2 regions of the Hominilimicola fabiformis genome follow, and region 1 is predicted to be linked to the other one. Evidence: predicted binding sites of a transcription regulator. Region 1 holds the regulator's gene; the other holds the start of a gene.
What was found. Region 1 encodes HrcA, which represses chaperone genes, less so after heat shock. Its sites were predicted from a motif close to TGTTAGCACTCNNNNNNNNNGAGTGCTAACA; they were not measured.

Region 1 (16,092 bases):
AAAGGACAATCGCGAGAGAACGAATATTCCGTGGATAATCAATATTACAGGCGGAACTAATAATAACTATCTTTCGGGAATGACCGCGAATATTAATATAGAAAGCGTATACGATACCGCAAATTATAAAATGGAAGAACCGTATAATATAAAATATCGTGCGGACACCGATACGGACAGTACGGTAGACGAAAACGGAGCAGTATCGCTTAACGGTACAGGCGATGTTAAAGTTGTTATGTACGGCGATAACGGTGACGTGGCGGACGTGACATACGGCGTTTATGAAACACCTGAAGAAATAAAGGTATATAATCAAGCGGACTGGAAAGAAATCAGCGAAATCTATACAGAGGCAAACGAAGAATTACAGCTTAATCTTTCGGCGGCGTCATACAAAAACGGAATCGAATTGCTTTCAACAAACAGATTGTATAAATGGGAAGTTGAGGGTGATATAGGTACGATAACAGAGGACGGCATTTTCACACTTGCCGATACGGTCAACAAAGACGGTAAAATAAAGGTGACGGCAGGGGCTTTAACGAAAGAAATACCGGTGCATATTTCGGATTATCCGAGTACACCTAATCCGTTTTACGATACAGAAAATCACTGGGCAAAGGACATAATTGCCGATATGGCGGCAACAGGGATTATCAGCGGTTTTGAAGAAAACGGAAAAATGATTTTTAAACCTGACAACAATATGACAAGAGCGGAATTTGCGTCGATGATAGCAAATTACAAAAAACTTGATTTTTCAAAATATGATGATGTAAAGCTTGATTTTACGGATAATGATATAATACCGCAGTGGGCAGTTCCGGCTGTAAAAGCTGTGTATAAAGAGGGTATAATTTTAGGCCGCGTCAATGACGACGGAACAAGCACATTTGCACCGTATGACAATATAACGCGTGCAGAGGCAATGACGATTTTGGGAAGAATACTTCCGAATAATGATGATTTGCCGAATCTTCCGTTTGCGGATAAAAACGATATACCGCAGTGGGCGGAAGAAGGTGTGAGCAAGTTGTATTCGACAGGTATTGTGAGCGGTTATGAGGATAACACGATACTTCCGAATAATAATATGAAACGTGCCGAAGCGGCAACGATGTTGTATAAAATTGAAAATAAATAAAACAATAGGCTGTCGGTTTTTTGCCGACAGCCTATTATTTTGCCCAAACGAGGTTAAGGTATTCCTCTACGGTCATATTCGCATACTTTTTAAATTCACTGTAAAATTCTTCGGGAGATTTAAAACCGCATTGATTATAATACCTTTCGTAATGAGTATTTCCTACCTTGAAAACCGCGTACTTCGCAAATTCCATACGGTAAAAGTAAATCAGCTCATTAATATTTTTGCCGTAACGGCTTATAAAAATATCGTTAAGCTCCGTTATTGAAATTTTGTGTAATTTCAGATATGGTGAAAAGTCTATATTTATTGAAGATATGTTTTGTTTTATGAAATCAAAACCACTCTCGGCAATAAAATCTTCGGGTGTCAAAAGAGCGGGGTTTGATGAAACATAACTTTCACCGCATACACCGATAAGATTGTACATATTAACAGAATTTTGTATATCGTCTTTATCGTGCATATAGCCGTCATACGCAATATTAAATGCGTTAAAAACTTCGTTGCTTTTCGGAACAAAAACAACGGCTGGGTTAAAATCAAAGTATTGGAGATAATTTGTAACGAAATTACCGTTAAACGCAATACGCTTTATAGAAAAATTTTCTTGCTGTCTGAGCGAAAACAGAATTGAAGAATTTATAAATACAATATCGCCTTTGCTTACGGTTTGTTCAATGTTGTTTTCGGTGCATATTTTACCTGTTCCGCTTGTACACAAAATGAATTGATGGTGCGGAAAGTTGTTCATAAACATAACCTTTGAAAGATTGTTTATTTCCTGTATATCACATATGTATGTCGGTAAAATTTTTTCGTAATTCTTTTTCATAGCTTATATTTCTCCGAATGTGTTGATACTTCTGTACTCCGTAGGTGTAATGCCTATATATTTCTTGAATGTGTTGCAAAAATAACTTTCACTGTTAAAACCCGAATTAATTGCAACATCCGAAAGTGACATATTTTTGTTGCTGACTAAAAGTTGTTTGGAATTTTCTATGCGTATATTGGTAAGAAATTTTTGCGGTGTTATATTGTAAACTTTTTTAAAAATAATTCCGAGATAAGTAGGAGTTACTTTAATCATTTCAGCCAAAGCGGATATTGAAATATCGTGCATATAGTTAGATTTTATATAATCAATACACGGCTTGATTAAATTCGCTTTGTCATTGTTGGGATTGCCTTCAATGCAAGATGCAATATCGAACAATACGGTATACAAAAGTCTGCTGCAAATCGAATGAGCATTTTCGGTATTGGAGTTGTTTAGTTCAATAATTGTTTTAAAATTTTGATATACTTTTTCTTTAATATTTTCGGTAAGGTGAATTACACCGCTTTTTGAATATCCCAAAAACCTCATAAGCTCAATCAGAGCATATCCGCCCATAACGATGTAGTCTGTTTTCCATGGAACAGAGGTGGGTTTATATGAATTTGATGTTGCGGAAGTAAAGTACATAATATCTCCGCTTTGAACTTTGTGCGAAACATTGTTGTGGTCTGTAAAAACGCCTTCTCCGCTGTAACAAACGGAAATTTGAGAATGTAGCATAAAACCTTTGCCGCGACTTATTTGTGCTTGATGTTCAAGCGATTCCGAGCCGTAGACATACACCGGTAAAAGTCGTTCTTCTTTTGCTGATACAGGTTTGAACATATTATCCGCCTCCAATATATCTGTTGAGTCTGTCGGCAAAGTGTTGACAGACGCGTCTTTAATCTAATATCTATTATAAAATATCTAAGTACAAAAGTAAAGCAAAACAGTTAGAAAATTTACAACTATTTTAGAAATCTTATAATTGTAATGCCCTATGTGGGAGTGCTATAGTATAATTAACGGATAATGTAATCTTAAGGAGGAGAAAAAACCAATGAATAAGAAAAAGATTATAAGCACAATCTTGGCATGTGCTATGCTTCCTTTTGGCGGCTTAATCAGTGCATCTGCTCAAGATACAAAACCGACATATGTACAGCTTAATCCGGCTGACGCGTCACCTTTTAACAACGGTGAGTTCCAAGGCTGGGGTACTGCACTTTGCTGGTGGGCGAACAGATTAGGTTACAGTGAAAAACTTACCAATGCGGCGGCAGAGGCATTTTTTTCAGACGAGGGATTGGGACTTGACATCGCACGTTACAACTTAGGCGGCGGTGACGATCCGACCCATAATCACATCAACCGTTCTGACTCAAAAGTACCCGGCGTGTACAGTGATTACAAATTGTCAAGTGACAGCAAAGATGTAAAGAGCATTACATATGACATTACGAAAGACCAAAACCAATTAAATATCGCAAAAGCGGCACTAAAAGCAAATCCTGATTTGTATTTTGAAGGATTTTCAAATTCCGCACCGTATTTTATGACTAAAACAGGCTGTACAAGCGGCGGCGGTACTGTAAACAGTGACGGAACGGTTACGTCAAACGGAAAATTGAATAACTTAAATGACGATATGTATGATGATTTTGCCAAGTTTATTGCAGACGCAACAAAGTTGTTCAAAGATAACGGCATAGAATTTAAGAGCTATTCGCCTATGAATGAGCCTGATACGGATTATTGGGGTTACGGCTCACCAAAACAAGAGGGCTGTCACTTTGATCCGGGTACAAGTCAGTCAAAGATGATTACGGAAACAAGAAAAGCACTTGACAATGCAGGATTTACGGACGTGCTTGTGGCAGGTATGGACGAAACAAGTTTGAAGAAAACAGCAAACAATCTCGGAAGTCTTACAGACGAGGCAAAGATTGCACTCGGCAGAGTTGATACTCACACATATTCAGACCGTGGCTATCACGCACAGGTTAAGGCAAAGGCACTTGAACTCGGCAAAAACCTATGGCAGAGTGAAGTTGACAAGGGCGGTAACGGTGCAACTCTTGCAAGTATGATTATCGAAGATATGAACGGTATGCAACCGTCCGCATGGGTAATGTGGGATATAGTGGACTTCCATAAGGACTCAAAATTCATAGATCCGACGAGCGGAAACAAGACGGAGGAGAATAATGACCAATATATTAAATACGATTGTAATATATATGATCCTCAAAAAAACATATGGACAAAATCGCTTTGGGGCGTAGGTATGGCAGACCACGACAAAGAAAAATTGGTACTTACAAATAAGTATTACACATACGGTCAATTTACAAAGTACATAAATCCCGGTGATACAATTATAGCCTCATCGGCAAACACACTTGCCGCATACAACAAAAATACAGGCGATATTAAAATCGTAGCAAACAACGGTGCAAATTCGTCTGATGTTGATTATGTATTTGACCTTTCGGGATTTAATACGGTAGGTATAAATGTAAGAGAAATCAGAACAGATATGGCAGGTAACGAAAAGTGGGCAGAAATCAAGGATGGTGCTGTACTTGACGGAAAAACTCTTACAACAACTTTAAAAGCAAATACAGTAACAACATATTTGATTGAAACAGGTGCAAAGGTTACAAGTTTTGAACCTACAAGCACAGGTTTAAAATACAGCTATACACCGAGTGAAACATTGAACGGTTATAACCAATATTTTGCAGTGTACGATAAAAACGGTTTGCTAAAAGCTGTTACGGTAAACCAACCGACAGGAGAACTAACAGGTGACTTTACAGACTGTACATTCAAATTTATGGCGTGGGACGGAGTTACTCCGAAAGCGACTGTAACAAACACTACTTCACAGCTTGGAACAGATTATGCGGTTATTACAGGCAGTGACGTTGAAATTAAACGCGGTGACGAGGTACAACTTGCCCTTGGCACAAATTTAAAAGGTGATGTTACTTGGTCTGTTGACAGTGATGCAACTGAAAACGGTATTGCCGAAATTTCTCAGACAGGTCTTTTGAAGGCTAAGAAACCGGGCAAGGTAACTGTTACGGTTAAGGTAGGCGACTACACAACTTCAAAAACTTATGACATCACTGTTTATGCAACAATTTCAGGTGCGGCAACTGTAGGTGTCGGCAAAACATCACAATATACTCTTGATACAAATGCAGAGGGTACACCTGTTTGGAGCGTAAGTGATGAAAAAGTTGCAACTGTTTCACAAGACGGTACAGTAACAGGCGTGTCAGCAGGAACAGTTACAATAACGGCGACAATCGGTGACGTTAAGGCTACAAAAGATATTAAGGTAACAATGTATACTCTAAGCGGAACGGCTTCATGGGGAAATGCCTCAACAGCACCGAGTGACGCTAACGATTATCGCAAAGCGGCAGACGGCGACCTTAATACATATTTTGACGGCGTACAAAACGGCTATGTAATGTACGACTTCGTCAAGACTGTTAAAGTAAACAACGTAAAACTTGCCGCAAGAAGCGGAAAAGGTATGCCGGAAAGAACTGTAGGCGGTAAGATTCAAGCGTCAAATGACGGTATAACATGGACAGATTTATATACAATCACTTCAGCAATTCCGTCAAGTCAATATACAATAATCGAAAGTAAAGACCTGAATAATCAAAACGCATATCGTTACTTCAAATATACTAATGATACAAATATGACAAATATCGCAGAATTTTTGGTTGATGCAACTCCGTCAGAGGAAACGGCAGTCGGAGCACCGAGCGTTACGGATATTGATGAAATGAGCGATGATTTTGAAGATTCAACAAATATCTTTAATGCAAGTGCAGGAGATTTGTCGGCAGACGGAAATCAAGTATATGCAACAGGTCTTGAAAGATTCGGTAATGTATTTGTTCCTGTTAAAGCAACTGCAAAAGCAGAACTTACAGAGGCACAAACTCTTACAAGCAAAGATAAGTTCAGACTTACATTCGATATGTTCTCAGGTTGGGAGCAGAACGGTAAGGAAAATACATTCTCTGTTAAAGATGCAGACGGTAACGAGATTGTAGGATTTACAATCACAGGCGGCGGATATAATCTTAATCAAATGCGTATCGGAGGTACAGACGTACTTGCCGATTCGGAAAAACCGATAATCCAGTGTAAATCAACTGATGTCAAAAACGGTGCATTGCGTGGTGCAAACGGTTGGCAGACTTCATCACAGAAGTACGCAAATAATATGGGACTTAATAAAAAGGTAGAAATTATAATAGACGGAACAGGCTCGGCAAGCGTAAGCTTTACAGGCGGTGAGACTGATGTAAGTTACACAGGAACAATAAGCACACCTATAAGCGTTAAATCGCTTGAATTAACAGGTTCATACAACGGTGCAAGAGGAAGAGTTGTTTCATATGATAACTTTGACGCAGATGTAATATCTTACAGCAGTGAGTTGGTGGCACCGACGCCGACTCCTGAACCAACCGCAGCACCGACGGTTCCTGAAAGCGGCGAACTTATCAATATGAATTTTGATAACGGTGACTTAACAAGTACATCATCATACGGCAAGGCAACAGGTACACCGAAATTTGTTACGGTTGACAATAAGAAGTGTATTCAGTTTGACGGAACAAGCGGAACGGTTGTTACGCTTACAGACGCAAACGGCAATTCACTTTTGACAGGTCAGAAAAATATCACAATTTCATTTAAGGTTAAGCCGACAACCACAACAACATCATGGTGGTTCTTTGCCTCACCAAACAGCAGTGCACAGACATATCAAAAGGAACAGTATCTTGGTGCAATGACAAACAACAGCACACTTACATCTGAAAGATATAATAATTCCGGTACAAGAAGTGAGGCGGCAAAAGGTGCGTATAACACAAATGAATGGAACGATGTAATCATTTCGATTGCCGACGGCGTAACGGATGTTTATGTAAACGGAACAAGAACAAGCAGTGTTAATTCAACAGTTAATATTTCGGATATGCTCGGCAAAAATTCAGTTGCATATATCGGTAAGGCTAACTGGGGTTCTGGCGAGTATGCAACAGGTTATATAGATGATTTTGTAATCTATAACTATGCTTACGAAAATCCTTTAAATTCACTTGATTTGGGTGATTTGACAGCTGTTACATCTGACATTACAATCCCTACGCAAGAGGGTGTTACTTGGTCAACTTCAGACGCTGCTGTGGTTACAACGGCAGGTAAGATTACAAGAAGTGACGAAACAAAAACAGCTACTTTGACTGCAAAAATGACAAAAGACGGTGTTGAATTTACAAGAAACTTCGACGTAACTGTATTGGGATATACAGCGGTTATTGACAGTTTCAAAGCATATGCCGACGGAAATAAAATCGTTTATGCAAGTGACTGTGATTCGACGAAAGATAAGTATGCCGTAAAGGTTTCATTGGCTGATTCAGACGGTACGGCAGTCGGAACAGAGCAGACAAATGCGGCAGGCAGTTTTGATAATCTTGAAGTAGGTAAGTATAAAATAACAGCAACATTATCAGACGGAACAACAGAAAAGAAAAAGGTGGAAAAGACAATTAATATTAAGAACCTTGATGATATGAGTGCGTACTTGTTTGTTCACTTCGTTGATACACAAGAGGACGCAACTCGTGAACAAATCTATTTCTCAGTATCAAAAGACGGTAAGACATGGACAACGCTTAATAATAAACAACCGTATTTGACAAGTAATGTCGGTACACAGGGCGTTCGTGACCCGTATATTCTTCGCGGTGAGGACGGTAAGTTCTTTATTATCGCAACAGACTTAAGCGTCTATAACTTAAAGAATAACTGGACAGCCGCCGCACAGCAAGGCTCAAAGAGCATTGTTGTATGGGAAAGCAGTGACCTTGTTAATTGGAGCGAGGCAAGCCTTGTAAAGATTAATAATGACAATGCCGGTTGTACATGGGCGCCGGAGGCTTGCTATGACCCTGAAAAGGATGAATATATGGTATTCTGGGCATCGGTTGTAAGCGATGACAGCTATCAAAAGTACAGAATTTACAGAAGTTATACAAAGGACTTCAAGACATTCTCTGCTCCTGAATTGTATATAGAAGAGCCTAACGCGGTTATTGATACAACTATTATCGACCATGAGGGTACATATTACAGATTTACAAAGAATGAGGCAAAATCAAGTATCACAATGCAGGAGTGTACATCTCTAAGCGGTGATTGGAAAGATGTTGCAAACTATAATTTGGGTAGTATGACAGGCTATGAAGGTCCTACAATTTATAAATTAAACGGTAAAAATGAATGGTGCTTACTTCTTGACTACTTCTCAAAGAGTAAGGGCTATAAGCCTTTTGTAACAACCGATATTACAAAGGGTGAATTTACGGCAGATTCAGACTTCTCGTTTGACGGTACATATCGTCACGGTACTGTAATGCCGATTACACAGGCTGAATATGAAAGATTAACAGCTGAATAATGTGAAAAACTGCGGGTAACAATACTCGCAGTTTTTTTATTTGACAAGTGTGATATAATTAGAATAAAAACGTAAGGTGATTAATATGAACAAAAGAGAAGAACTTGCCAGACAGGCATTTAAAGAGGGATACAACTGCTCACAGGCAATGGTGGCGGCGTTTAGCGACTTGATGGAAATGGATAAAAAGACGGCACTGAGACTTGCGTCATCATTCGGCGGCGGAATGGGCAGAATGAGAGAAGTTTGCGGTGCCGTAACGGGAATGTTTATGGTTGTCGGAATTTTGTACGGATATGACGACGCGAAAGATTATGAGGGTAAAAAAGATACCTACGCACTTGTGCAGGAACTCGCAAATCAATTTAAAGCGGAAACAGGCTCTATTATATGCCGAGAACTTTTAGGACTTGACGGAAAAGATAACAGTCCCGTTCCGTCAAAGAGAACAGAAGAATATTATAAGAAACGCACTTGCGAAGATAAAGTCGGTCTTGCGGCAAAAATACTTGACGAATATATCCAATCGCATTGCCCTAACGGAACTTGCAATTTTTAACTGACAAAGTCTTTACAGTTTGAAAAATATATGTTATAATGTAAATATATTAATAACAACTGATAAAATTAGACAGTAAAATCAATCAGTTAAAGGCTGAATTAAATAAAACAGTATAGGACATAAGGATTTATTAAAAGGTGTAAAGTCTTTGACAACAAATAAGACTTTGCACCCTTTTTTGTATTTTGGGGAGGATAAAAGAATGAAAAAGTTTATGATAGGATTATTATTTATTGTTTTATTATCAACAACATTAAGTGCGAATGCAGAAACAGTAGTTTTAAAAAGTAATGATTACGATAAGCCTCTAGATTCTTGTTATAAATATCGTGATATAGTTGTGAAAACTAACAACGGAATTCAATTCTGGTGGACAGGTACTGAATTTATACAATGCCCTTTTTTAGATACTAAATTTACAAAATCCGATGATTTGGTAGAGTGGCGTGATATGGATCTTAGCGATGAGGTGCGTATGAAAATTAGTGGATTGCATCGTGCGAAAATTAAGCATTACGGGGATAAATATATTGTATATAATGAAATATATTTCAACCCTTCTCTAGTAATAGATAAAATGATAAGAAAACGTGGTTCGGCAATTATGCCAATATATATATTGGATGAAAATTTTAATTTGTTATGCGAAGTTCAGTTGGATAATCCGTTAACCGATTTTGAATATGTAGACGGTGTTTATTATGCTGAAACACAAGAATACACAAAATTAGGACCACAAGAATATGAAAGTAAAAATACTATTTACTATTCTTATGATGCGATTGATTGGCAAATTGATAATGAAAGGAGTAGTATGCCGCAAAGCAATGGCAGAAATACGCTTGTATTTCAAGGAAAGTTGACAAATTACGTAAACTTAAGTAATTATAGGTTTGAAGTGAAAGATATGTTCATAGAAAAAAATAAGTCGGATTTAATTAAAGTGGTGCAAGAAAGACCTATAACATGTTACTATAAAGCAAAGGGTAATATCTATGTTGAAACACAATATGATAATGTTGATACATTCAGAATATCTCGTGACGGTGTATATTCTGTTGATGTAGCAATCCCTGCAGACAGTGATGATGAACATATTATTATATGTGATTTGTGGAAAGATAAGCTTGTTTTATGGACCAGAAACAGATTAATAGAATATGATATGGCAGATATTGAAGATGTATTAAATGAAAAATGCCCGTCGGATACGCCCTATATTGAGTTTAACGGTAATATTCTCGGCTTTGACGTACCGCCGATTATCGAAGACGGCAGTACGCTTGTGCCTATGAGATTTTTGTTCGAGCAAATGGGAGCAGATGTTGAATGGGATAGTGAAACTCAGACAGCAACAGCAACGATTGAGAATAAGGCAGTAACATTTTCAATAGATAACGTCAACGCAAGAATAAATAATAAACCCGCTAAAATGGATGTGCCTGCAAGACTCGTAAACGGCAAAACAATGGTACCGCTACGCTTCCTTTCGGAAAATATGGGATATGACGTAGATTGGGATGCCGATAGCAGAACGGCGATAGTACGCTAATATCATTTTATTAATTTACAAGTTTTAAACCTGTAATAATAAAAAGGAAAAAAAACTAATAAATACTTGATTTTTTAGACAAAATATATTAAAATATAATTATTAATATTAAATTACAAAAGATTCAGGAGGATTAATTTATGATTACAGCTGGTGAATTTAGAAATGGCAGAACCTTTGAACACGAAGGTAATGTATTTCAAATCGTAGAATTTCAGCACGTTAAGCCTGGTAAGGGTGCTGCTTTCGTAAGAACAAAGCTTAAGAACATAATCAGCGGCGGTGTCGTTGAAAAGACATTCAGACCTACAGAAAAGTTTGAAGAAGCTCATATCGACAGAAAGGATATGGCTTATTCATACGGTGATGATGATTTCTATCATTTTATGGACAACGAAACATTCGATATGCTTGACATTGCTAAGTCAGAAATCGAAGAACAAATGAAGTTCGTTAAGGAAAATGACGTATGTAAGGTTATGTCTTACAAGGGTAACGTATTCGGTGTTGAACCGCCTACATTCGTTGAACTTGAAGTCGTTGATACAGAACCGGGTTTCGCAGGTAACACATCTACAAACGCTACAAAGCCTGCTACTCTTGAAACAGGTGCTACAATTCAAGTACCTCTATTCGTTGATATGAACGAAGTTATCAGAGTAGACACAAGAACAGGCGAATACATGGAAAGAGTAAAATAAGTCTGAATAAAATCGCACACGGCACTTATTTTGTGTTGTGAACAATTTTCTTTCAGCCTTTTGAATGAAAGGAGATTAATTATGGAAGATTTAATTAAAAAAGTTTCATATCTAAAGGGTTATGCAGACGGTCTTGACCTTAGCCCAAAGAGTGACGAAGGTAAGCTTATTATCAAATTGCTTGACGTTATGTCTGAAATGGCTGATACTATTGAAGAATTAAACTCAAGAGTTGATGATGTTGAAGATGTTGTTGACGAGCTTGATGATTGCGTACTTGAAATTGCCGACGATTTGTACGGTGACGATGAGTATGACGATTATGATGACGATGACGACGATGATTATATCGACGATTATGATGACGATGATTACGACAGTGACGGAAATGATTATTTTGAAATTCAATGTCCTAACTGTGGTGAAGACGTTATGATTGATTTTGATATGATTGACGATGATAACGCTATCGTATGTCCGAACTGTCACGAAGAAATCGAACTTGAGTTTGATTGCGATTGTGACGATGATGACTGCGACTGCGGACACGAACATTAATATTGAATTGAATAAAAAAGGACTGTTAAGTCCTTTTTTTATTGAGGTGACTTATGAAAGGACTTTATATTCACATACCGTTTTGCAAACAAAAATGCAAGTATTGTGATTTTGTATCATTTCCGTGTATGGAGGATACGGCGGACAAATACGTTGACGCGCTAAAGCGTGAGGCGGAACAATACAGGGGAGAAAAAATAGATACAATATTTATCGGCGGCGGTACACCGTCAATTTTAACACCGAAACAAATCGAAGAAGTTACGAAAATGTGCTTTGATGTATTTGACGTTGCGAGTGACTGCGAATTTACGACAGAGGCAAATCCGGGAACAATGGATGATGACAAAATTAAAGCAATGTTAAACGGCGGTATAAATCGTATAAGCGTAGGTGTACAGTCGTTCAATGATGATGAACTGAAAAAAATCGGAAGAATACACGACGCAAAGACGGCATATAATACAATTTGTCATTTAGATAAAATGGGTTTTCAAAATATAAATCTTGACCTTATGACCGCACTGCCGTCACAGACGTTTGAGAGTCTAAAAAATACTTTAAACACAGCCGTCAGCTTGCCTGTAAAGCATATATCGGCATACAGTCTTATAATTGAGGACGGAACACCTATTGAAAAGGAATATTCAAAAGGATTGCTTGATATTCCGAATGAAGATACTGACAGAGAAATGTATATGCATACAGTTGATTTTCTCGGTAAGAACGGCTTTAAACAATATGAAATATCGAATTTCGCAAAGGACGGATACGAGTGCAGGCATAACGTAAAGTATTGGACAGGTGAGGAGTATATCGGCTTAGGTACGGCGGCACATTCATATATCGGAAACTGCCGTTTTTACAACACGTCCGACATAAACGAATATATCGGCGGTGCGGAAAAGGAAGTAATCGAATTGAGCGAAAATGATAAGATAGCAGAATTTATGATTACCGGACTTCGTATGAACAGGGGAGTAAGCGAAACTGATTTTAAGTCGCGTTTCGGCAAGGGTATAAATGATGTATTCGGCAGTGAATTTGATAAATTTATAAAGCTCGGACTTATGCAATATATTGACGGAAGATACAGTCTTACGTTGGACGGGATTAACGTGTCAAACTCGATTTTGTGCGAGTTTGTATAAGAAATTTGGCAATATGGGATAATTTATGAACATTTTATGAAAAGTTATATTAATCACTTGACAATCGGGTATAATAGTGGTATCTTATAATTGTTAGCACTCAAGGTGTATGAGTGCTAACAAGAAAATGCTTATATGACATCTTGTTTAAAGATAGAAAGGAATGTTTGTATATGGATTTGAACGACAGAAAAAGAAAAATCCTGCAAGCAATCATTGATGAATATATAGGCACTGCTGAACCTGTCGGTTCAAGGTCGATTTCCAAAAAGGAAAACTTGGGTTTGTCCAGCGCGACAATCCGTAATGAAATGGCAGACCTTGAAGAAATGGGTTATCTGATACAACCGCATACTTCTGCGGGACGTATTCCGTCAGATGAGGGATACAGATTTTACGTTAATTCGCTTATGCGGAAGTATAAAATAGGTATGGAAGCAGTTGCACAGCTGCAAAGCGTACTTGAAACGCGTGTCAGTCAGCTTGAAAAGCTGATTAGATATGCCGGTGCAATAGCGTCAAATCTTACCGAATATACAACGGTTGTTACAGCGCCTAAGGAGCAGGAATTTGAAATTAACAAGATTGACCTTGTGCCGATTGCCACGCAAACGGTAATGCTTATTGTTGTAACAAGAACTGTAAGAAACAAGGTGATGAATATCGACATTGACAGTGCAACGTGTATGTCACTTGCAAATATATTAAACGAACATCTTGCCGGACTTAAAGCCGGAGAGATAACGTTTGATAAGATACAGGATATTCAAAAAGATATTGAAAACAGACTTTCACTTCATCCGAAAGTTTTGATTGATATAATGCACTTTGTGTATGAAACGATAACGGACAGCGGTGAAACAGAAATATATGTCAACAATGCAAAGTCAATATTGAAATATCCCGAATACAACGATGTTGAAAAAGCGGAAAAGATATTTACTTTCCTTGATGACAAAGAAAATTTGAAAAAGCTTGTTGCCTCAAGCGACGCTGACGGAATTGAGGCTAAAATCGGTAAAGAAAACGATTTTGAAATATTGCAGGATTGCTCATTGGTAACTATCAATTATTCACTCGGCAATAAAAAAGCCGGGAAAATCGGAGTTATCGGACCTAAACGGATGAATTATTCAAAGGTTTTTGCAAGCCTTGACCTTATTTCAAATGAAATAGATAAAATACTCAACGAATATATAAGTGATGAGTAGAGAAAGGGGTAATCAGATGGCTAAGAAGAATGAGGAAGTCAATGAGGAGACATTAGATAAAGAAACAGAAAAAACGGCTGAACCTAAAGAGGCAGAAAAGTCAAACGAGGAAGTCCTTGAAGAAAAGCTGAAAGAACAGACTGATAAATATATGCGTCTGTATGCCGAATATGACAACTACCAAAAGCGTTCGCAGCGTGAAAAAGATATGCGTTACGGTGACGCGGTAATTGATACGGTCGGTGCAATTCTTTCGATAGGCGACAACCTTGAAAGAGCACTTGCGACTGAAGTTCAGTCGGAGGACGGTCAAAAAATGAAAGACGGTATTGAAATGGTTTTAAAACAGTTCAATGAAACGCTTTCAAAGTTGGGCGTTACGCCGATTAAGGCAGAGGGTGAACAGTTTGACCCTAATCTTCATAATGCGGTTATGCACATTGAAGATGAAACAATAGACGACAACACAGTTGTCGAGGATTTAATGAAAGGCTACATATATAAGGACGGCCGAGTAGTCAGACACAGTATGGTAAAAGTAGCAAATTAATTATAAATTAGGAGGAATTAAAAATGGGAAAGATTATAGGTATAGACTTAGGTACAACAAACAGTTGTGTGGCTGTTATGGAAGGCGGTAACCCTAATGTTATCACTAACAGCGAAGGTGCAAGAACAACTCCTTCAGTTGTTGCATTCCAAAAAGACGGTGAAAGAATTGTAGGTCAGGTTGCAAAGCGTCAAGCCGTAACAAATGCTGACAGAACAATTATGTCAATTAAGAGAAAAATGGGTACAAGCGAAAAAGTTACAATCGACGGTAAAGCTTATACACCACAAGAAATCTCGGCAATGATTCTTACAAAGTTAAAGCAAGATGCAGAAAGCTATCTTGGTGAAACTGTAACACAGGCTGTTATCACAGTTCCTGCTTACTTCAACGACTCACAGCGTCAGGCTACAAAGGACGCAGGTAAGATTGCAGGTCTTGAAGTTTTGAGAATTATCAACGAGCCTACTGCCGCAGCTCTTGCATACGGTGTAAGCGACACAGGTAAGAAAGTAATGGTATACGACCTTGGCGGCGGTACATTTGATGTATCTATCCTTGACATTGATGACGGTGTATTTGAAGTTCTTTCAACAAATGGTGATACTCACCTTGGCGGTGACGATTTCGACCAGGCAATTATCAACTACTTGCTTGACGAATTTAAGAAAACAGAGGGCGTAGACCTTTCAACAGATAAGATGGCTATGCAAAGATTAAAAGAGGCTGCTGAAAAGTCAAAGATTGAACTTTCGACAACAACAACTTCAAACATTAATCTTCCATTCATCACAGCTGACGCAACAGGTCCAAAGCATATGGATATTACACTTACAAAAGCTAAGTTTGATGAACTTACAGCTGACCTTGTAGCAAGAACACTTACATGTATCAGAAACGCTATGAATGACGCAGGTCTTAACGCATCACAAATCGATGAAGTCCTTCTTGTCGGCGGTTCTTCAAGAATTCCTGCTGTACAAGAGGCTGTTAAGAAAGAAATGGGCAAAGAGCCTAATAAGGGTATCAACCCTGACGAATGTGTTGCAGTAGGTGCTGCAAGACAGGCAGGTGTACTTGGCGGTGAAGAAACAGGCGTTCTTCTACTTGATGTTACACCGCTTTCACTTGGTATCGAAACAATGGGTGGTGTATTTACAAAGCTTATCGAAAGAAATACAACAATCCCTACAAACAAATCACAAATATTCTCAACTGCCGCAGACGGTCAAACTTCTGTTGAAGTACACGTTCTTCAAGGTGAAAGAGAAATGGCTCAGTACAACAAGACTTTGGGACGTTTCAATCTAACAGGAATTGCTC
Region 2 (16,092 bases), on a different contig from region 1:
TACAAATAATTACGAACATTCGCAAAAGTTCTTGAATGAGGTTGATGCGGCGGCGGTTTATGTTAATGCGTCAACAAGATTTACGGACGGTTTTGAGTTCGGATTTGGTGCTGAAATAGGCATAAGTACACAAAAAATGCACGCAAGAGGTCCAATGGGACTTGAGGCATTGACTTCTATTAAATATATAATTTACGGGGACGGTCAGATAAGAGAATGATAGAGTGGATATTTTTCGATGTCGGTTCAACGCTTGTTGACGAAAGCAAGGCATGGGAAAAACGCGTCAGCGATACGGTAAAAGGGAGCAACATAAGCGTAAGCGAGTTTTATAAATTAATGGACGACTGTGCTTTGAAAAATTTAATTCCGTATGATGACGCTGTTATTATATCGGGATTGAATAGGGCAGAATGGCACAGTGAACTTGAAATGCCTTATGAATATTCTGAAAATGTTTTGTCACAACTGTATGGTAAGTACAAAATCGGAGTTATAGCCAATCAGCCGTTGGGGACACAAAAACGCCTTGAAAAGTACGGCTTGGCAAAGTATATCAGCCTTGTCATATCCTCTGCGGAGGAGGGTGTATCAAAACCCGATATAAGACTTTTTCAAAAAGCACTTGAGAAAGCCGACTGTAAAGGTGAAAATGCTGTGATGGTCGGTGACAGGGTGGATAATGACGTTGCACCGGCTAAAAAGTTGGGTATGAAAACCGTATGCGTAAAACAGGGTATTCACAAGTTAAACACACCTAAAAATGAATTTGAAGTGCCGGATTATACTGTGGATACAATAGAAGAATTATTAAACATATTAAAAGAGGGACACTAAACTGAAATTTAGTGTCCCTCTTTGACGATGGAAGAAAAAACTGTTAATTAAAACAGCTTTTCAAGCAATTTATTGGAGCGTTCGATAAACTTTGTCATTTGTTCTGCCGGCAAAGGACTGTGGCTTATTTTCGCTAAGTCGTAAACATGTTCAATAACAAGATTTGCGTCCTCGTCATTTAATGTATCTATTTTCTTGATAAGTGAGTTGTTTGAATTTAGTACAAGTGTAAATTCATCGTGGAACATATCAGCCATACCTGCCATTTGCTGACCGTAAGCCTTATACATCTCCTGCATACGTCTTGACTGTTCACCAAGCAAAATTACGGCAGGGATTGAATCGTCTTTAAGTGACTGCACTTCGATTTTCAATGTATCGTCCTTGATTTCATTCTTGAACTTTTCGATCAACTTTTCTTCTTGTTCTTTAGTTGAATCGTCTTTTTCTGTGTTGTCCGAAATGTCATTTATGGCGGAATCAATACGTTTGAATTTAACACCCGTCTGTTTCATTTCAACAAGTGAAATAAAATGTGTATCCATCATTGACGGAAGTACAACGGCATTAAGTCCTTGATTTTTGAACATATTGATGTACTGTGATTGAGTTTGCGGATCGGAAACGTAATAAACGTCTTTTTCTTCCTTACCGTCAAGGTACTCGTCCAATGTCAAATATTTACCGTCAATATCCTTATAAATAATTACGTCCTTAACTTTTTCATAGAACTTTTCATCTCTTAAGCAACCGTATTTAATGAAGATATTGATGTAATCCCAATACTTTTCATAGTTTTCACGTTCGTTATTATAAATACTTGCAAGCTTGTCCGCAACTTTCTTTGTAATATGTGAAGAAATTTTCTTAACATAACCGTCATTCTGCAAGAAACTTCTTGATACGTTAAGCGGTAAGTCAGGACAGTCGATAACACCCTTCAAAAGCATTAGAAATTCGGGAATAACTTCTTTTACGTTGTCGGCAACAAATACTTGATTGTTGTATAACTTTATCTGTCCCTCTTGACCTGCAAATTCATGATTGATTTTAGGAAAGTACAAAATACCTTTTAAGTTGAACGGATAGTCTACATTAAGGTGAATCCAGAAAAGCGGTTCGTTGAAGTCCATAAATACGTTTCTGTAAAATTCCTTGTATTCTTCGTCTGTACACTCCGACGGCTTTTTCATCCAAAGCGGTGTTGTGTTGTTGATAGGCTTTGGCTCTGACGGTGTATCGTCCTCGTGCTCGTGTTCATGTTCATGATCATGACCGCAGTCACAGTGATCTTCGTGTTTGTCCTCAGGAACTTCAACATATATTTCAATAGGTAGGAATGCACAATACTTATGAAGAATTTGACGGATTGTGCTTTCTTCAAGAAATTCTTCCGAATCTTCGGCGATGTTAAGAGTTATTGTAGTACCTCTTTCTGTTCTGTCACCGTCTGTTAAGTCAAATTCCATACTTCCGTCACAAGTCCATTTTGCGGCTTTTGCACCGTCTTGATATGAAAGCGAATCAATTTCAACACTGTAGGCAACCATAAACGCACTGTAAAAACCAAGTCCGAAATGACCGATAATTTGAGAACCTTTGTCGTCCTCTTCCTTGTACTTTGAAAGGAAGTCGCTTGCACCCGAAAATGCGATTTGATTGATGTACTTGTCAATTTCTTCGGCAGTCATACCGATACCGTTATCACTGATGACAAGCTTTTTAGCGTCCTTAAATATTGATACGGTAACTTTGAATTTTTCGCTTTCGTCAATTTGAGCTTCACCGATACTTGCAAGTTTCTTTAATTTTGTGACCGCGTCACAACCGTTTGAAACAAGTTCTCTAAGGAAAATATCCTTATCGGAATAAAGCCATTTTTTTATAATAGGGAAAAGATTTTCACTGTCAACTGAAATATTACCTTTTGCCATATAAATCACTCCTTGAAGTTTAATTAATTTACATAATATATATTAATACTCAAAGTAAGATTTGTCAATACAAAATTAGCACTCAACAGATGTGAGTGCTAACAATTTACAATTTATTCATAATATATCCGATTTTAGATGTAACCGTAGATACCTCTGACTGAAACTTCACCGGAAGTGACGTGAATAATACCGTTTTCGGTTTGTACGGCGAGTGAACCGTTTTCGTCAACGTCAACGGCAGTTCCGCGAACCGTTTCGTTTTTGAAAATGACGTTTACTTCTCTGCCGAGCGTGACGCAACACTTTTTGTATTCATCAAGAATTGCACTGAGTCCGCCGTCGAGAAACTTCTTATAATAACATTCAAATTCGTTTAACAATTTTGCGATTAATTCGTTTCGCACATATTTGTGACCGCTTTCGATAAACATTGAAGTAGCCTTGTCGGCGATGTCGTCATCGAATGATTCTGTGTTTACATTTACACCGATACCGCATACAACGTAGTTGACCATATTTATCTCAGCAGACATTTCGGTTAGAATACCGCAGATTTTTTTACCGTTAATAACAATGTCATTAGGCCATTTAATCATTGAATTAAGACCGATAGCTTTGCAGACGGCAAGACCTGCGACAAGCGTTATTTGCGAAACTTCAAGTGGGGAGATTTCGGGCTTTAAAAGGATTGAATGCCAAATGCCTATCCCACGCGGAGAAGTCCAACCACGTCCGCGACTGCCTTTGCCGTGCGTTTGCACTTCAGCGATAAATACACTGCCGTCAGGCGAGGAATTGCTTTCCTTTGCACGATTGTTTGTCGTGTCGGTTTCATCATATATAAATAAGTTGTGACCGATAAAATCGGTGGTAAGTCCGCTTTTGATACCGCTTTCGGTTATGATGTCGGGCGAGGAAATAAGGCGGTAGCCTTTGTTCGTGACCGATTCGATTTTGTAACCGCTTTCGCGTAATGATTTAATGTGTTTCCATATTGCCGTTCGCGAAACATTCAACATTTCGCTTATGCGTTCGCCTGAAATATATCCGTCTGCATTTTTTAATATATCTAAAATTTCTTCTTTCAATTCAAATCAACCCTTTCGGGATAAATTATATAATTTTTTGGCAAAAAAATCAATCCTTTTAAATAATTTTATGTTATTGATTGACAAAATAAAAAAAAGGTGATATAATATTTTATTATTGAATATTAAAAGCAATGATGGAACAAAGTAAGGTATACACCGCCTAAAGAGAGTATCGGTTATTGAGCTGTGAGCCGATACGGTAAGGATTTATTTGAAATTTCATTCCGGAGCTGCATAGGTGAAAGCGGTTTGCAAGTAGTCTGTGACGGGTAGTGCCGTTATACATAATTGAGTGCCGATATTTTATCGGAAGTCGGGTGGTACCGCGGAGTTTGAATTTACACACTTCGTCCCTTATGGGACGGAGTGTTTTTTAATTTATATCGAAAGGAATTTTGAAATGAGAGAAAAGTTAGAAGAAATCAAAAAAAATGCCCTTGATGTACTTCAAAAAGCAACTGACATTGATGCTCTTGAAGAAGCAAGAATAAAATTTCTCGGTAAAAAGGGTGAACTTACTGCCGTACTAAAAGGTATGGGACAGTTAAGCAAAGAAGAAAGACCGCAAATCGGTGCGCTTGCAAACGAAATTCGCGGTGTAATCGAAAACCACATAGATACGAAGAAAGCGGAAATCTCAGAAAAGCTTGAAGAAATCAAGCTGAAGAGTGAAGTAATCGACGTTACAATGCCGGGTAAGGCACAAAAAACAGGCAAACTTCATCCGCTTACAAAAGTAATGAACAACATTAAAGACACATTCATCGGAATGGGTTTTGAAATCGCGGAAGGTCCGGAAGTTGAGCTTGACTACTACAACTTTGAAGCGCTTAACATTCCTCCGAACCACCCTGCACGTGATACTCAAGACACATTCTATATAAACGAAAATACGGTTTTAAGAACACAAACTTCACCTATCCAAGTTCGTGTTATGGAAAAGAAGAAACCGCCTATCAGAATTATAGCACCGGGCAGAGTTTACAGAAGTGACGCAGTTGACGCAACTCACTCACCTGTATTCCACCAAATCGAAGGACTTGTAGTTGATAAAGGTGTTACAATGGCAGATTTAAAGGGTACTCTTGAAATGTTTATCCACCGTCTTTACGGCGAAAATACAAAAGTACGTTTCAGACCTCACCATTTCCCGTTTACAGAGCCGTCAGCCGAAGTTGACGTTTCGTGTTTCGCTTGCGGCGGTAAAGGCTGCAGCGTATGTAAAGGCGAGGGCTGGATTGAAGTTTTGGGCTGCGGTATGGTACACCCTAAGGTACTTGCAAACTGCGGTATTGACCCTGAAGTATATTCGGGCTTTGCTTTCGGTATCGGTCTTGAAAGAATTGCAATGGGTAAGTATGATATTAACGACCTTAGACTTTTCTTTGAAAATGATTTGAGATTCTTAGACCAGTTTTAATATATTATTCGGAAATTGAAAGGAATGAAATATAATGAATTTACCTATGAGTTGGCTTAATGACTATATGGATATAGACGTTACGCCGAAAGAATATTCAGACAGACTTACAATGACAGGCTCTAAAGTTGAGGGTTGGGAGAATATGGGCGAATCTGTTCAGAATGTAGTTGCGGGTAAGGTGCTTACCTGTGAAGATCACCCTGACAGTGACCATCTTCATGTGTGTACGGTTGACGCAGGAACAGGCGAGATTTTGCAGATTGTCTGCGGTGCACCGAACGTAAAAGCCGGTATAATCGTTCCCGTTGCACTTGTCGGTGCGGTACTTCCTGACGGAAAGATTAAAAAAGGCAAGCTTAGAGGCGTTGAATCTTACGGTATGCTTTGCTCACACGATGAACTTGGTATAACAGAGGATATGCTTGGCTATGAGCCTGAATACGGTATTCTTATTCTTCCGGACGATACAAAAATCGGTACGGATATTAAGGATATATTCGGTATGAATGAAACTGTCGTTGAATTTGAAATCACTTCAAACAGACCTGATTGTTTCAGCATAATCGGTCTTGCGCGTGAAACAGCGGCGTCATTTAATAAAAAGTTCACTATTCCTGAAGTTAAGTTTAACGAAAACAGTGAAAATATCGCCGATACAATCAGCGTTGATGTACAGGACAAGGATAAGTGTAAGAGATACTGTGCAAGAATGGTTAAGAACGTTAAAATCGGTCCGTCACCGAGTTGGATGCAGGAAAGACTTCGTGCGTGCGGTGTAAGACCCATCAACAATATTGTCGATATAACAAACTATGTACTTCTTGAATATGGTCAGCCTATGCACGCATTTGATTTGAGAGATTTACAGGATAACAAAATTATCGTAAGACGTGCAAATGACGGTGAAGTTATAAAGACTCTTGATGAACAGGACAGAACACTTACTTCAAACGACCTTGTAATCGCAGACGGCGGCAGAGCTGTTGCTATTGCAGGTGTTATGGGCGGATTTAACAGTGAAGTTAAGGACGATACAACAACTGTTATTTTTGAATCGGCTACATTTGACGGTGCGTCTGTAAGACTTACAGCACAAAGAGTCGGTCTTAGAACAGAATCATCATCAAGATATGAAAAGGGACTTGACTATAACAATACAGTTCCTGCCGTTGAAAGAGCGTGTCAGCTTGTAGAAGAACTTGGCTGCGGTGAAAATGTCGGCGGAATGATTGACGTTATGGGTAACGTAACAGATATGCAGCCGCTTGCTTTCAGACCTGATAAAATTAATGCGTTCCTTGGAACAGACATTCCGACAGAGGATATGGTTAAGTATTTTGACGCACTTGAAATCAAGGTTGACCTTGACAAGATGACTGTAACTCCTCCGTCATTCAGACCTGACCTTGAAGGTGAGGCGGATATTGCGGAAGAAGTTGCACGTTTCTACGGTTACGATAAAATACCTGTAACACTTCTTTCGGGCGAGGCTACTTGCGGAATGAAAACAGAACGTCAGCAGGTACAGGACAGAGTGAACGAACTTCTTACAGCACAAGGTATGTACGAAATTTACACATACACATTCACAAGTCCGTCAATATTCGATAAACTGAATATTCCGAAAGACAGTGAAATGAGAAACGTTGTAAAAATTACAAATCCGCTTGGCGAGGACACATCGGTAATGCGTACAACTACTATCGCAAGTATGATGGATATATTGTCAAGAAACTATAATTACAGAAATCCGTCTGCCAAGTTGTTTGAAATAGGAAAGATATTTATTCCGACAACGGACGGTGAACTTCCGAACGAACCTGTTAAAATCACAATGGGTATGTACGGCGATAACGTAGATTTCTATGACATTAAGGGTATATGCGAAACAATGTTTGCACAACTTAACGTAAAGAATGTTAAGTATGAGGCCGTAACAGATAACCCGACATTCCACCCGGGAAGATGTGCAAAGATAAGTGCCGGCAATAAGGTAATCGGCATAATCGGTGAAATTCACCCGGCAGTAAGCAGAAAATACGGAATTGAAACTCCTGTATATATTGCCGAATTGGATTTTGAAAATGTATTCCTTAATATTAAGACTGATATTAAGTTTAAGGAACTTCCTAAGTATCCTGCCGTAACTCGTGATATAGCAATGCTTGTTGATAAGACAGTTCCTGTTGCGGATATTGAAAATGTAATCAAAAAGGCATCGGGTAAAATGCTTGAAAGCTTGCAGTTGTTTGACGTTTACGAGGGTAAACAGATACCTGAGGGCAAAAAGAGCGTTGCATACAGTGCTATATACAGAAGCGCAGACAGAAGTTTGACAGGTGATGAAGTGCAGAAAGTATTTGATAAGGTTGTTAAAAATCTTGAAAATCAAATCGGTGCTCAATTAAGATAAGATATAAAAAAACTGCATTTTGATTTTATTCAAAATGCAGTTTTTGTTATTTTGTAGACAAAACCGTTATGGTTTTGTCTGCTTTGTTTTTTGGAGTATGAGGTGCTAACCTCATTGAAAATCATTTCTGACGACATGTGCGGTAGAAATGGCTTAAAATCTCAAGTTTCGACTGTGGAGGAACTTTAGATTTTTTCACAAAAAATACTCAAAAATTACATCGCAAGAGGTGATTTTTGGGCTGGCGACATTATGTCGACAGCCTCTGTATTAGATATTGGTGATGTCTTTGTCAAGGTCGGCAAGCTCGGACGCTTTCGGAACGTTGACAAGACCGATTGTTTTTAAGTGTTCGATTTCTTTTGAATTTTGCGGTTTGACACTTGAATCGTGTTTCGGCATTTCGACGTTAATCATATCTTTTTTGATTAAGTCTGCTATCGGCTGAACGTTGTTTTTAATCATTTCGTTTGCAACAAATCGTGCAACGATGTTGCCGCCGATGTCGTTTGTGTGGGTGTAATCGCGGTCAGTGCCGTTGCCCCAGAAATAATCCCAAGCTTTTACCGCTCCTGCTGCCTCAAAAAATTCGGTTGTGCGTGACCACAAGTCAATAAACGGTACATTCATTTCGTCACATACGTTTTTAACTGCTGTTCTGTAATCACCGAGCAAGTTAAGAAGTGTTCCGTCCTCTTGGAATATAATTCTGTTGATTGGTGAACATATTATCGGATTTGCACTTTTTTCGCGGACAAAGTTTACAAAATATTTTAAGTTCTCCGTGTATCCGCCGAACGCGTCAAGAGTATCTATTTTTTGGTCGTTGTGACCGAACTCGATAATCAGGAAATCACCCTTTTTGATTTTGTCTTTGAATGCGGTGAAATTCACATTTTTAAAATCTTCGGTTGTAGAACCTGATTGAGCGTGGTTTTCAACCGCAATGCCCGTGTTAAAAAATTGCGGAAACATTTGACCCCAACCGCAGTATGTAGAGGTAGCGTTGTACGGATATTCGGCAGGCTGGTCTGTGACGGTTGAGTCACCGGCGATGTAAACTGTCGGAATATTGACAGGCGATACTGCGGAAAGTGCGGTAAAATCACCGTCGCACATAATATCAATTTCAACTCCGTTTACGTTTGTGTAATCTTCGTTGTTTTTGTGGTAGTCACATACGCTGACGTTGAAAGTAATGTCTGTGCTTTCTCCTTTGCCAAGATTTATATCTTGTGCCATAAAACGGCGTGACTGCGAAAGTATTGTGAAAACAATATCTTCGTGTGCGGTAACTGTGACAGTTACTTCATAAGTACCGTTGGGTACGGATGTTGAAATATGCAGTGGTTCTTTTTCGTAATTCATTTGTGGATTTCCTCTCTTTATTTAATGTGTTTTTATTTTTCCTTTTAAATATGCGTCAACAAGTGCTTTTAAGTCGGTGATTTTTTTCGATAACGATTTACCCGCGTCAGTGTCCTCAACAAGTAAACGATTCGGAGCAAGTTCAACAACGTCAAGCGTTGAGTGAATATCTTTTTCTTCTTTTATGGCACTTTCGATAGATTCAAATGCGTCATGCGCACTTAAAAGCAAACCGTGTGAATTGAACAGCAATGTGTAACCCGCAAGTCCGGTAACTTTCTGATATGCCTTTGAAAGACCTCCGTCTATGACTAAAAGTTTGCCGTTTGATTTAATCGGGCTTTCGCCTTTTTTTATTTTTACGGGAACATGGCCGTTTATAATATGAGAAAAATTGTTCGGGTCAATTCCGAACTCGCATAAAATTTTGTTGCATACGCTCGGTTTTTCGATAAGGTGATAATATTCGTCTTTAATTTCCACCCATGTACTTTCATCATCAATAAAATATCGTTCAAACGAAGTCATTTTATTTTTGCCGTAAACAGGGGAGTAGCAACCGCACCATAAAAACCACAGAAAATCTTTGCCGTATTCTTTTTCTTCGGAACCGTTTTTGGCAAAATAACCGTCACGTGCAAGCTGTTCGGCTTTGTCCATGAGCGATTTGCCGCTTACCGTTTCACCGAAAAGTGTAACTTCCGTAAAAGTACCGTCACTGTTCATCGGTATACAGCCGTGATACAACAAATTGTTGTTGAATGTCAGATATATACTGCCTTTTTCGTATAAGAATTTGACGTGATTTTGAAGTTTTTCACTGCGTAAAAACGATGAACGCAATAAATTCATAAGCTCTTTTTCGGCGTCTGTAAGTTCAAACGGATTTTCGGGATTGATTGTAGGGAAGTTGGTATCTTTCAACTTGTATTCTTTGCCCTCAAGCATAATTGTTCCGTTTTCGTAATTGATTTTGTCAAGCATAAGGTGGTTGTCCATATTAAATTCAGGGTGACGTTTTATAATTTGTCCTTCTAACTTAAACTGAATTACAGATATAGCTTTATGTACCTTCGCCCAAAAGTTTTCGTCATGCTGAGAAATATAAACCATATTCGGATTTCGAGGTATAAAGCATTCGCACGGATCGTCCGCATAAGTTTCAAGTGCAAATACCGTAAGCGGACGCATATTAATTCCGTAACCGTCCTCAAGACAGTCAAAGTTTGAATACTTGGTGGAAATAGCAAGCACATTTGCAATACAAGCCAAACTACCCGCAGCGGCACCCATCCACTGAACATCATGGTTGCCCCATTGAATATCGACACTGTGGTACTTCGTCAGTGTGTCAAGAATTATATCGGCTCGCGGACCACGGTCAAAAATATCGCCTATAATATGCAGACGACCGATTGCAAGCGTTTGGATAAGCGTTGAAATTTTCACAATAAAATCATCGGCTTGTCCGAGTTCAACGATTGTTGAAATAGATTCGTTATAATATGTTTCCTTGTCCGAGCCGTAATCGGTATTTGCGTGTATAAGTTCATCTATTGTACTGCCGAAAGCCTCCGGCAAAAATTCTCTGATTTTTGCACGTGTGTATTTTGATGCAACAACGCGACATATTTCTATAAGGCGATATAAAGTGATTTTGTACCAATCGTTAATATCGTCCACTTCGTCCTTGATATATTCAAGTTTTTGCTCCGGATAATAAATAAGAGTGGCGAGAACTTGTCTGTCACGTTCGGACAACGTACGACCGTAAATTTGCGTAATCTTGTCCTTGATTACACCGGAGGCATTTTTTAATATGTGCAAAAAAGATTCGTATTCACCGTGAATATCACTCATAAAATGCTCTGTAAGTTTCGGCAGTTTTTGCCTTGACTGCAATCGAATGATTTCGGTTGACGCGGCTTTAACTGTCGGATACTGCTGTGAAAGCAGTGTCAGATAATCAATATCGTAGCTCATAACATCCGTTCCTTTCTGATAATATAATATGTAAATTTCGGTAGTATATTACACAAAAAATACGCTTACAAATGCAATTACAACAGACGTAACAGCGGCAGCCATAAGCCCCTTGTCGAAAAAGGCCATAAGCATAGCACCGACCAAACCGAGCGAGGCGGAGAAAACCGAGCCTGTCGAGAAAAATATAGCCGGAAACGTCATAGCACCGAGTACGGCATACGGTATGTAATATAAAAACGATTTAAGCCATTTTGATTTTATTTCTTTTCTGAAAAGCGTTATAGGCAACGCACGAATTATGTACGTCACTATTGCCATAACTGCCATTAAAGCAATCATTTTCATTTTTCGCCCTCCTCATTGTGCGGAAAAAACGTCGCACCGAATGCCGATGCCAACACTGCCGTTATGATAACAGCCCAGCCCGATGATATAAAAGGAAGTGCGAAATACAGAACGCAACTCAATATAACTGCGGCGATAAGTACAAAAAGTACGTTTTTATCTCTCCTTGACGCAGGGATAATTATTGCGATAAACATTGCGTATAATGTTATTCCCATTGCGTCCGCAAGTGATGTCGGCAGCAGATTGTTTATAAAAGCACCGAGCACTGTGCCGAGTGTCCAGCCGATGTACGGTATTGCAATCAGTCCGAGCATAAACGGAAATGTAATGGCAATCGGTGTTGTTGACGCAACGGCGAATACTTCGTCTGTTATGCCGAATGCTGTTATAAGCCGTTTTGCAAGCGACATTTTACCGATTTTTTGTGACAGGGAAAGCGACATAAGCATATATCGAAGATTTATCACAAACGTTGTAATTGTCATTTCCCACATACCGCCGGCGGCGGAAATTATGTTCATACCGGCAAATTGTCCGGCGGAAGTAAGGTTAGTCATTGAAATTACTATTGCCGCCCAAGCAGGTATTCCGTTTTGTACGGCAAGCATACCGAATGAAAATGAAACGGGTATGTATCCGAGTGCAATAGGCATACCGAGCCTTGCACCTTTTAAAAATTGTGTTGCTTTACTCAAAATATTTTATCACTCCGAATTGTTTTATTACTTATTATTATAAGGGAAAAACGATATAAAATCAATATCTTATAAAAATATAGGTAACAAATAATGTTTAAAAATCAGTGATAATATTTTAGTCGTAGAAATACTCTTGAAAAAAAATAGTAAATAGTATATAATATAGCTATCATGTTATATTGTACGGTGGTGTGCCGTATAAAATTAATAAAGAGAGGGAGAGATTACATGAATAACAAAAAGAAACTATTGTCAATCATTACAGCTTTGGCAATAACATCGTCTGTATTCACAGGCTTTGCAGTAACGGCAAGTGCCACGGAAACACCGATTGTTTCATATACGTTTGATGAAACATCAGATGCTGCTTGGAAAATCTCAGGAACTAATGCAGGCGTTTTTACCAATGAAATTGTATCTGATGATGCAAGTGCCGAAACAAAATGGGACAGCAAGTATTATAAAATTGCAACAACCAAGGCAGAAAGCGGCGGAAGAACGGCAAGCGTGAAAATTCCTGCCACAATACCGGGAGGAACTGATGTTGTAAAATTGGATTTTGACTGGTATTCAGGCAGCGGCGGTACAAATAACAGCAGCGATATGATTTTCAGAGATTCAAGCGAAAAGGATATATTCAAAATTTCTGATGTGGTATCATCTAAAGATATTGCATTTAACGGTACTGAATTGAAAAATTCAGAAGGTGCAGCACTTGCAAACTTCAAGTGGTATAAAGTTTCTGCGGTTTTGGACTTCGAAACACATACCGTTCTAAGCATAAGCTTTACCGAAAACGGACAGACATCTCCGTCGGCAATTGTTAAATCTGAAAAGTTTATAGACCAATCTGCTTCAGACGTGGCAAATGTCGGAATTGTACTTAACAGAAAAACAAATATAACTGCGGATATGCGTCTTGATAACTTTACGGCAACTAGGCTTGTTGATGAGTACTATAAGGTTACTTTAACAGTCAAGGACAGTGCCGGAAATGCGGTTAAAGATGCAAATGTAACTTTGGACGGTCACAAATATGTGACAGATGCAACCGGTCAAATCGAAACAAAGCTTGCTAACGGCGAGTATAAATATACTGTTTCAAAGGCAGGTTATGAAGCTACTGTCGGAAAAGACGACGATGCAACCGGAACTGTAACGGTTAACGGAAATGCCGTAGCAACAAATATTACATATTCTCCGAAAAGCTATGTTGCTGTACCTGATAAAGTTACAATATCAGGCGGACAATCTTGTATGGTAGCGCCGACTACAGCAGAATCGTTTACAAGTGCTGCATTTACTGTGGCTGTAACAGACCAAGAAGATGTTGCTATTGAAGATGCCGATATTAGTTGGACAATAGTACCTACAGGCAGTGAAACAGCTGACTCAAAGGTTACAATAGCAAACGGTGTCGTATCTGTAGCAAAAGGATTTGACGCAGGCGAAAACCATGTAAAGAAGTTTACAGTTACAGCAACTGCAACAAAAAATAATGAAAGCAAGAGCGCAACAACTGAAATAACTGTTTCTGATTATTTATTCTATGAATCAGGTGTCGGCGGTTCAAGTTATGGCGAAACAGAACATCATACAGTAGGTGGCGGTGACTATATAACAACCGGCTCAACAAAAAATTTGGAAAATACAATTACATTCCCTGAAAAAATCGAATTTAAACCGGGAACAGCTCAATTGGTTTCATTTATGACAACAATGAATACTAAGGTTTACACATTCCAAAGAAGTGTAAAATTGGCTACAGCAGAAGGTACTGATTTGGTTACTTTGGATTATGTAAATTTGGACATCGGTACAAACGCAGCATGGAGTTCTACAACTTCTACATTGGGTACAACTTTAGGTTCTATTCCTGCTGTAGACAAATGGCAGAAAGTAACAGTGCTATTTAAGACTAATACTAACGGAGTGACTAAAGCTATTGCCACTGTAGGCGATACAGAAACCGATTTGGGAAAAATCACGGGACAAGATTTAGGCGAAATTAAGTTGAAAGTCGGCGATTGCGGCGGCGGTACAGACAGATACGTTGCACTAAAAGATATTGCTGTTTCTCAAATCGATGTAACCGGCATGAGTATTGACGGTGCTACAGAATTTTCAACAGTAAAGGGACATACCGTAACAAAGGAATATTCTGTAGACGCAATGGTAGTTGATGACGGAGAAACATTCACTTGGGAAACAACAATTCCTGGTGCTACAATTACTCCTGACTCACAAAACTCACAAAAAGCTACACTGACAGTTCCGGGTACAACAGTAAACGGAGGAACAATAAAAGTAACAAGCAGTGAGGGTGCGGCAAAAACAGCTACACTAAAAGTTAATGTTGAAAAAGCTAAGGTTAAATCAGCTACAATAAACGGCAGTCAAACAATAGATAAATCAAATACTACATCAAAATACACAGTAACAAACGTAATCGACCAATTTAACAATGACATAACAGAGCTTGTAACACCTAAGTGGTCACTTTCAAACGTAGGTCATGCAGATGAAAAGGTTACATTCAATGTAACGGCAGAAGAAGCTAAAAACATAACAATTGTTAAAGCAAAGTATGACGAAGAAGGTGTATTAACTGGAGTTACAACAGAAAATAAAGCTTTGACAGAAGGTTCAAACGAAGTTGCGGTTACAGGCTTGGCAGGAACAAAAGTTATGCTTTGGGATTCATTAAAGAATATGAAGCCTATCAGCAATGAAGTAAAAACTATACCTTCAGCAAACGTAGAAACAGCTGAAATAGGTGCAGATACGGGTGATCTTGCAGTAAATGATAACGGTGACATAATTGTTGTAGCAACTATACTTGATTCAGCAATTGAATATCCGGTAAGCGTTGGCGAATTTTCAAAGGTTGTTGAAAATCCTGAAGCAGGTGACATTGATGTTTCAGACATAGTAAGCTACGGTGCAACTACTTATACAGTAACACTTGAAGACGGAACAACATTGGAAAAGACAGCCGAAGATAATAAAATTACACTAACCGAGCATGATTTAAAGTCAACAGATAAGATTGAAATTGTACCTAATTATAAATTTAATTTGGGTAGCTCAACTGTTGACGGTTATGTAACAGCAAATGTAACAAAGAGCAACGGATACGGATTTACAAAAGAACCTACAGTTGTAACAAGTACAATTGAGGGTGCTAAACCGGTTCAAACAGATGGTGTTAATCTTAACACTAACCAATTTGAAGTAAACCTTCCTGACGGAAGATATGACATGACTTTCTCAAAAACCGAAACGGGAAGAACTCATATCAGAGTAAACGGCTACTATGTAATTCCTGAAGCCGATTATACTGATGGTGACGGTTCAGACCCTATTACAGTGCCTGGAACATACACTCAAAAAGATGTTGTTGTTGAAGGTGGTATTGTTACGGTATCGGCAGATAACTGGGGCGGTTCATCAGTTATTTCATCTGTTGAAATAACAAAGAAATCTGACTTAGAGCCGAGAAAGACTCATATTTGGATTGCAGGTGACTCAACAGTTACAAATTACAGACCTACTCCTACAAAGGACAAGTGGGCAGCAGGTAAAAGACGTACCGGTTGGGGTCAATTGTTCGAATACTATCTACAAGACAGTGTTATAGTTGACGATTACGCTCATTCAGGTGACTATGCGGTTAACTGGTACAATAATACATTCCCATCAGTTATTCAAAAGGCTCAAGCGGGTGACTATTTGTTTATCCAATTCGGTATAAACGACAGAGCAGATAAGAATAATTCTCCGGTATCAAAAATGGAAGAATATCTTGGCAAGATGGTAGATGAGTGCCGTGCAAAGGGTGTTATTCCGGTTCTTATAACTCCTGAAATCTGTATTTCTCAATACGGTTCGGTAGGAGAACACGAGAAGTCAACCGGTAGCGGTAATGCTGCATGGTTTAACGCTAATAAGACAGTCGCTGAAGATAAAGACGTATTGTTGATTGACCTTG

Region 2: the regulator HrcA is predicted to act here: its motif matches at 2,845-2,875, upstream of htpG (molecular chaperone HtpG).

What each region holds. Positions count from the first base shown of each region.
Region 1 covers NZ_JAJEQM010000006.1:38,113-54,204, forward strand. Annotated here, with positions in the region: gene LKE05_RS05545 (phosphodiester glycosidase family protein) at 1-1,147, shown strand, start outside; gene LKE05_RS05550 (AraC family ligand binding domain-containing protein) at 1,182-1,985, opposite strand; gene LKE05_RS05555 (helix-turn-helix transcriptional regulator) at 1,989-2,819, opposite strand; gene LKE05_RS05560 (LamG-like jellyroll fold domain-containing protein) at 3,037-8,484, shown strand; gene LKE05_RS05565 (C-GCAxxG-C-C family protein) at 8,570-9,043, shown strand; gene LKE05_RS05570 (copper amine oxidase N-terminal domain-containing protein) at 9,249-10,598, shown strand; gene efp (elongation factor P) at 10,739-11,299, shown strand; gene LKE05_RS05580 (CD1247 N-terminal domain-containing protein) at 11,381-11,857, shown strand; gene hemW (radical SAM family heme chaperone HemW) at 11,911-13,008, shown strand; gene hrcA (heat-inducible transcriptional repressor HrcA) at 13,182-14,219, shown strand; gene grpE (nucleotide exchange factor GrpE) at 14,236-14,769, shown strand; gene dnaK (molecular chaperone DnaK) at 14,793-16,092, shown strand, end outside.
Region 2 covers NZ_JAJEQM010000008.1:121,796-137,887, forward strand. Annotated here, with positions in the region: gene LKE05_RS07380 (glutamate-5-semialdehyde dehydrogenase) at 1-220, shown strand, start outside; gene LKE05_RS07385 (HAD family hydrolase) at 217-837, shown strand; gene htpG (molecular chaperone HtpG) at 885-2,771, opposite strand; gene LKE05_RS07395 (biotin--[acetyl-CoA-carboxylase] ligase) at 2,906-3,862, opposite strand; T-box leader at 3,988-4,223, shown strand; gene pheS (phenylalanine--tRNA ligase subunit alpha) at 4,266-5,285, shown strand; gene pheT (phenylalanine--tRNA ligase subunit beta) at 5,320-7,701, shown strand; gene LKE05_RS07410 (rhamnogalacturonan acetylesterase) at 7,972-9,069, opposite strand; gene LKE05_RS07415 (fructose-1,6-bisphosphatase) at 9,091-11,052, opposite strand; gene LKE05_RS07420 (AzlD domain-containing protein) at 11,101-11,400, opposite strand; gene LKE05_RS07425 (AzlC family ABC transporter permease) at 11,397-12,098, opposite strand; gene LKE05_RS07430 (GDSL-type esterase/lipase family protein) at 12,330-16,092, shown strand, end outside.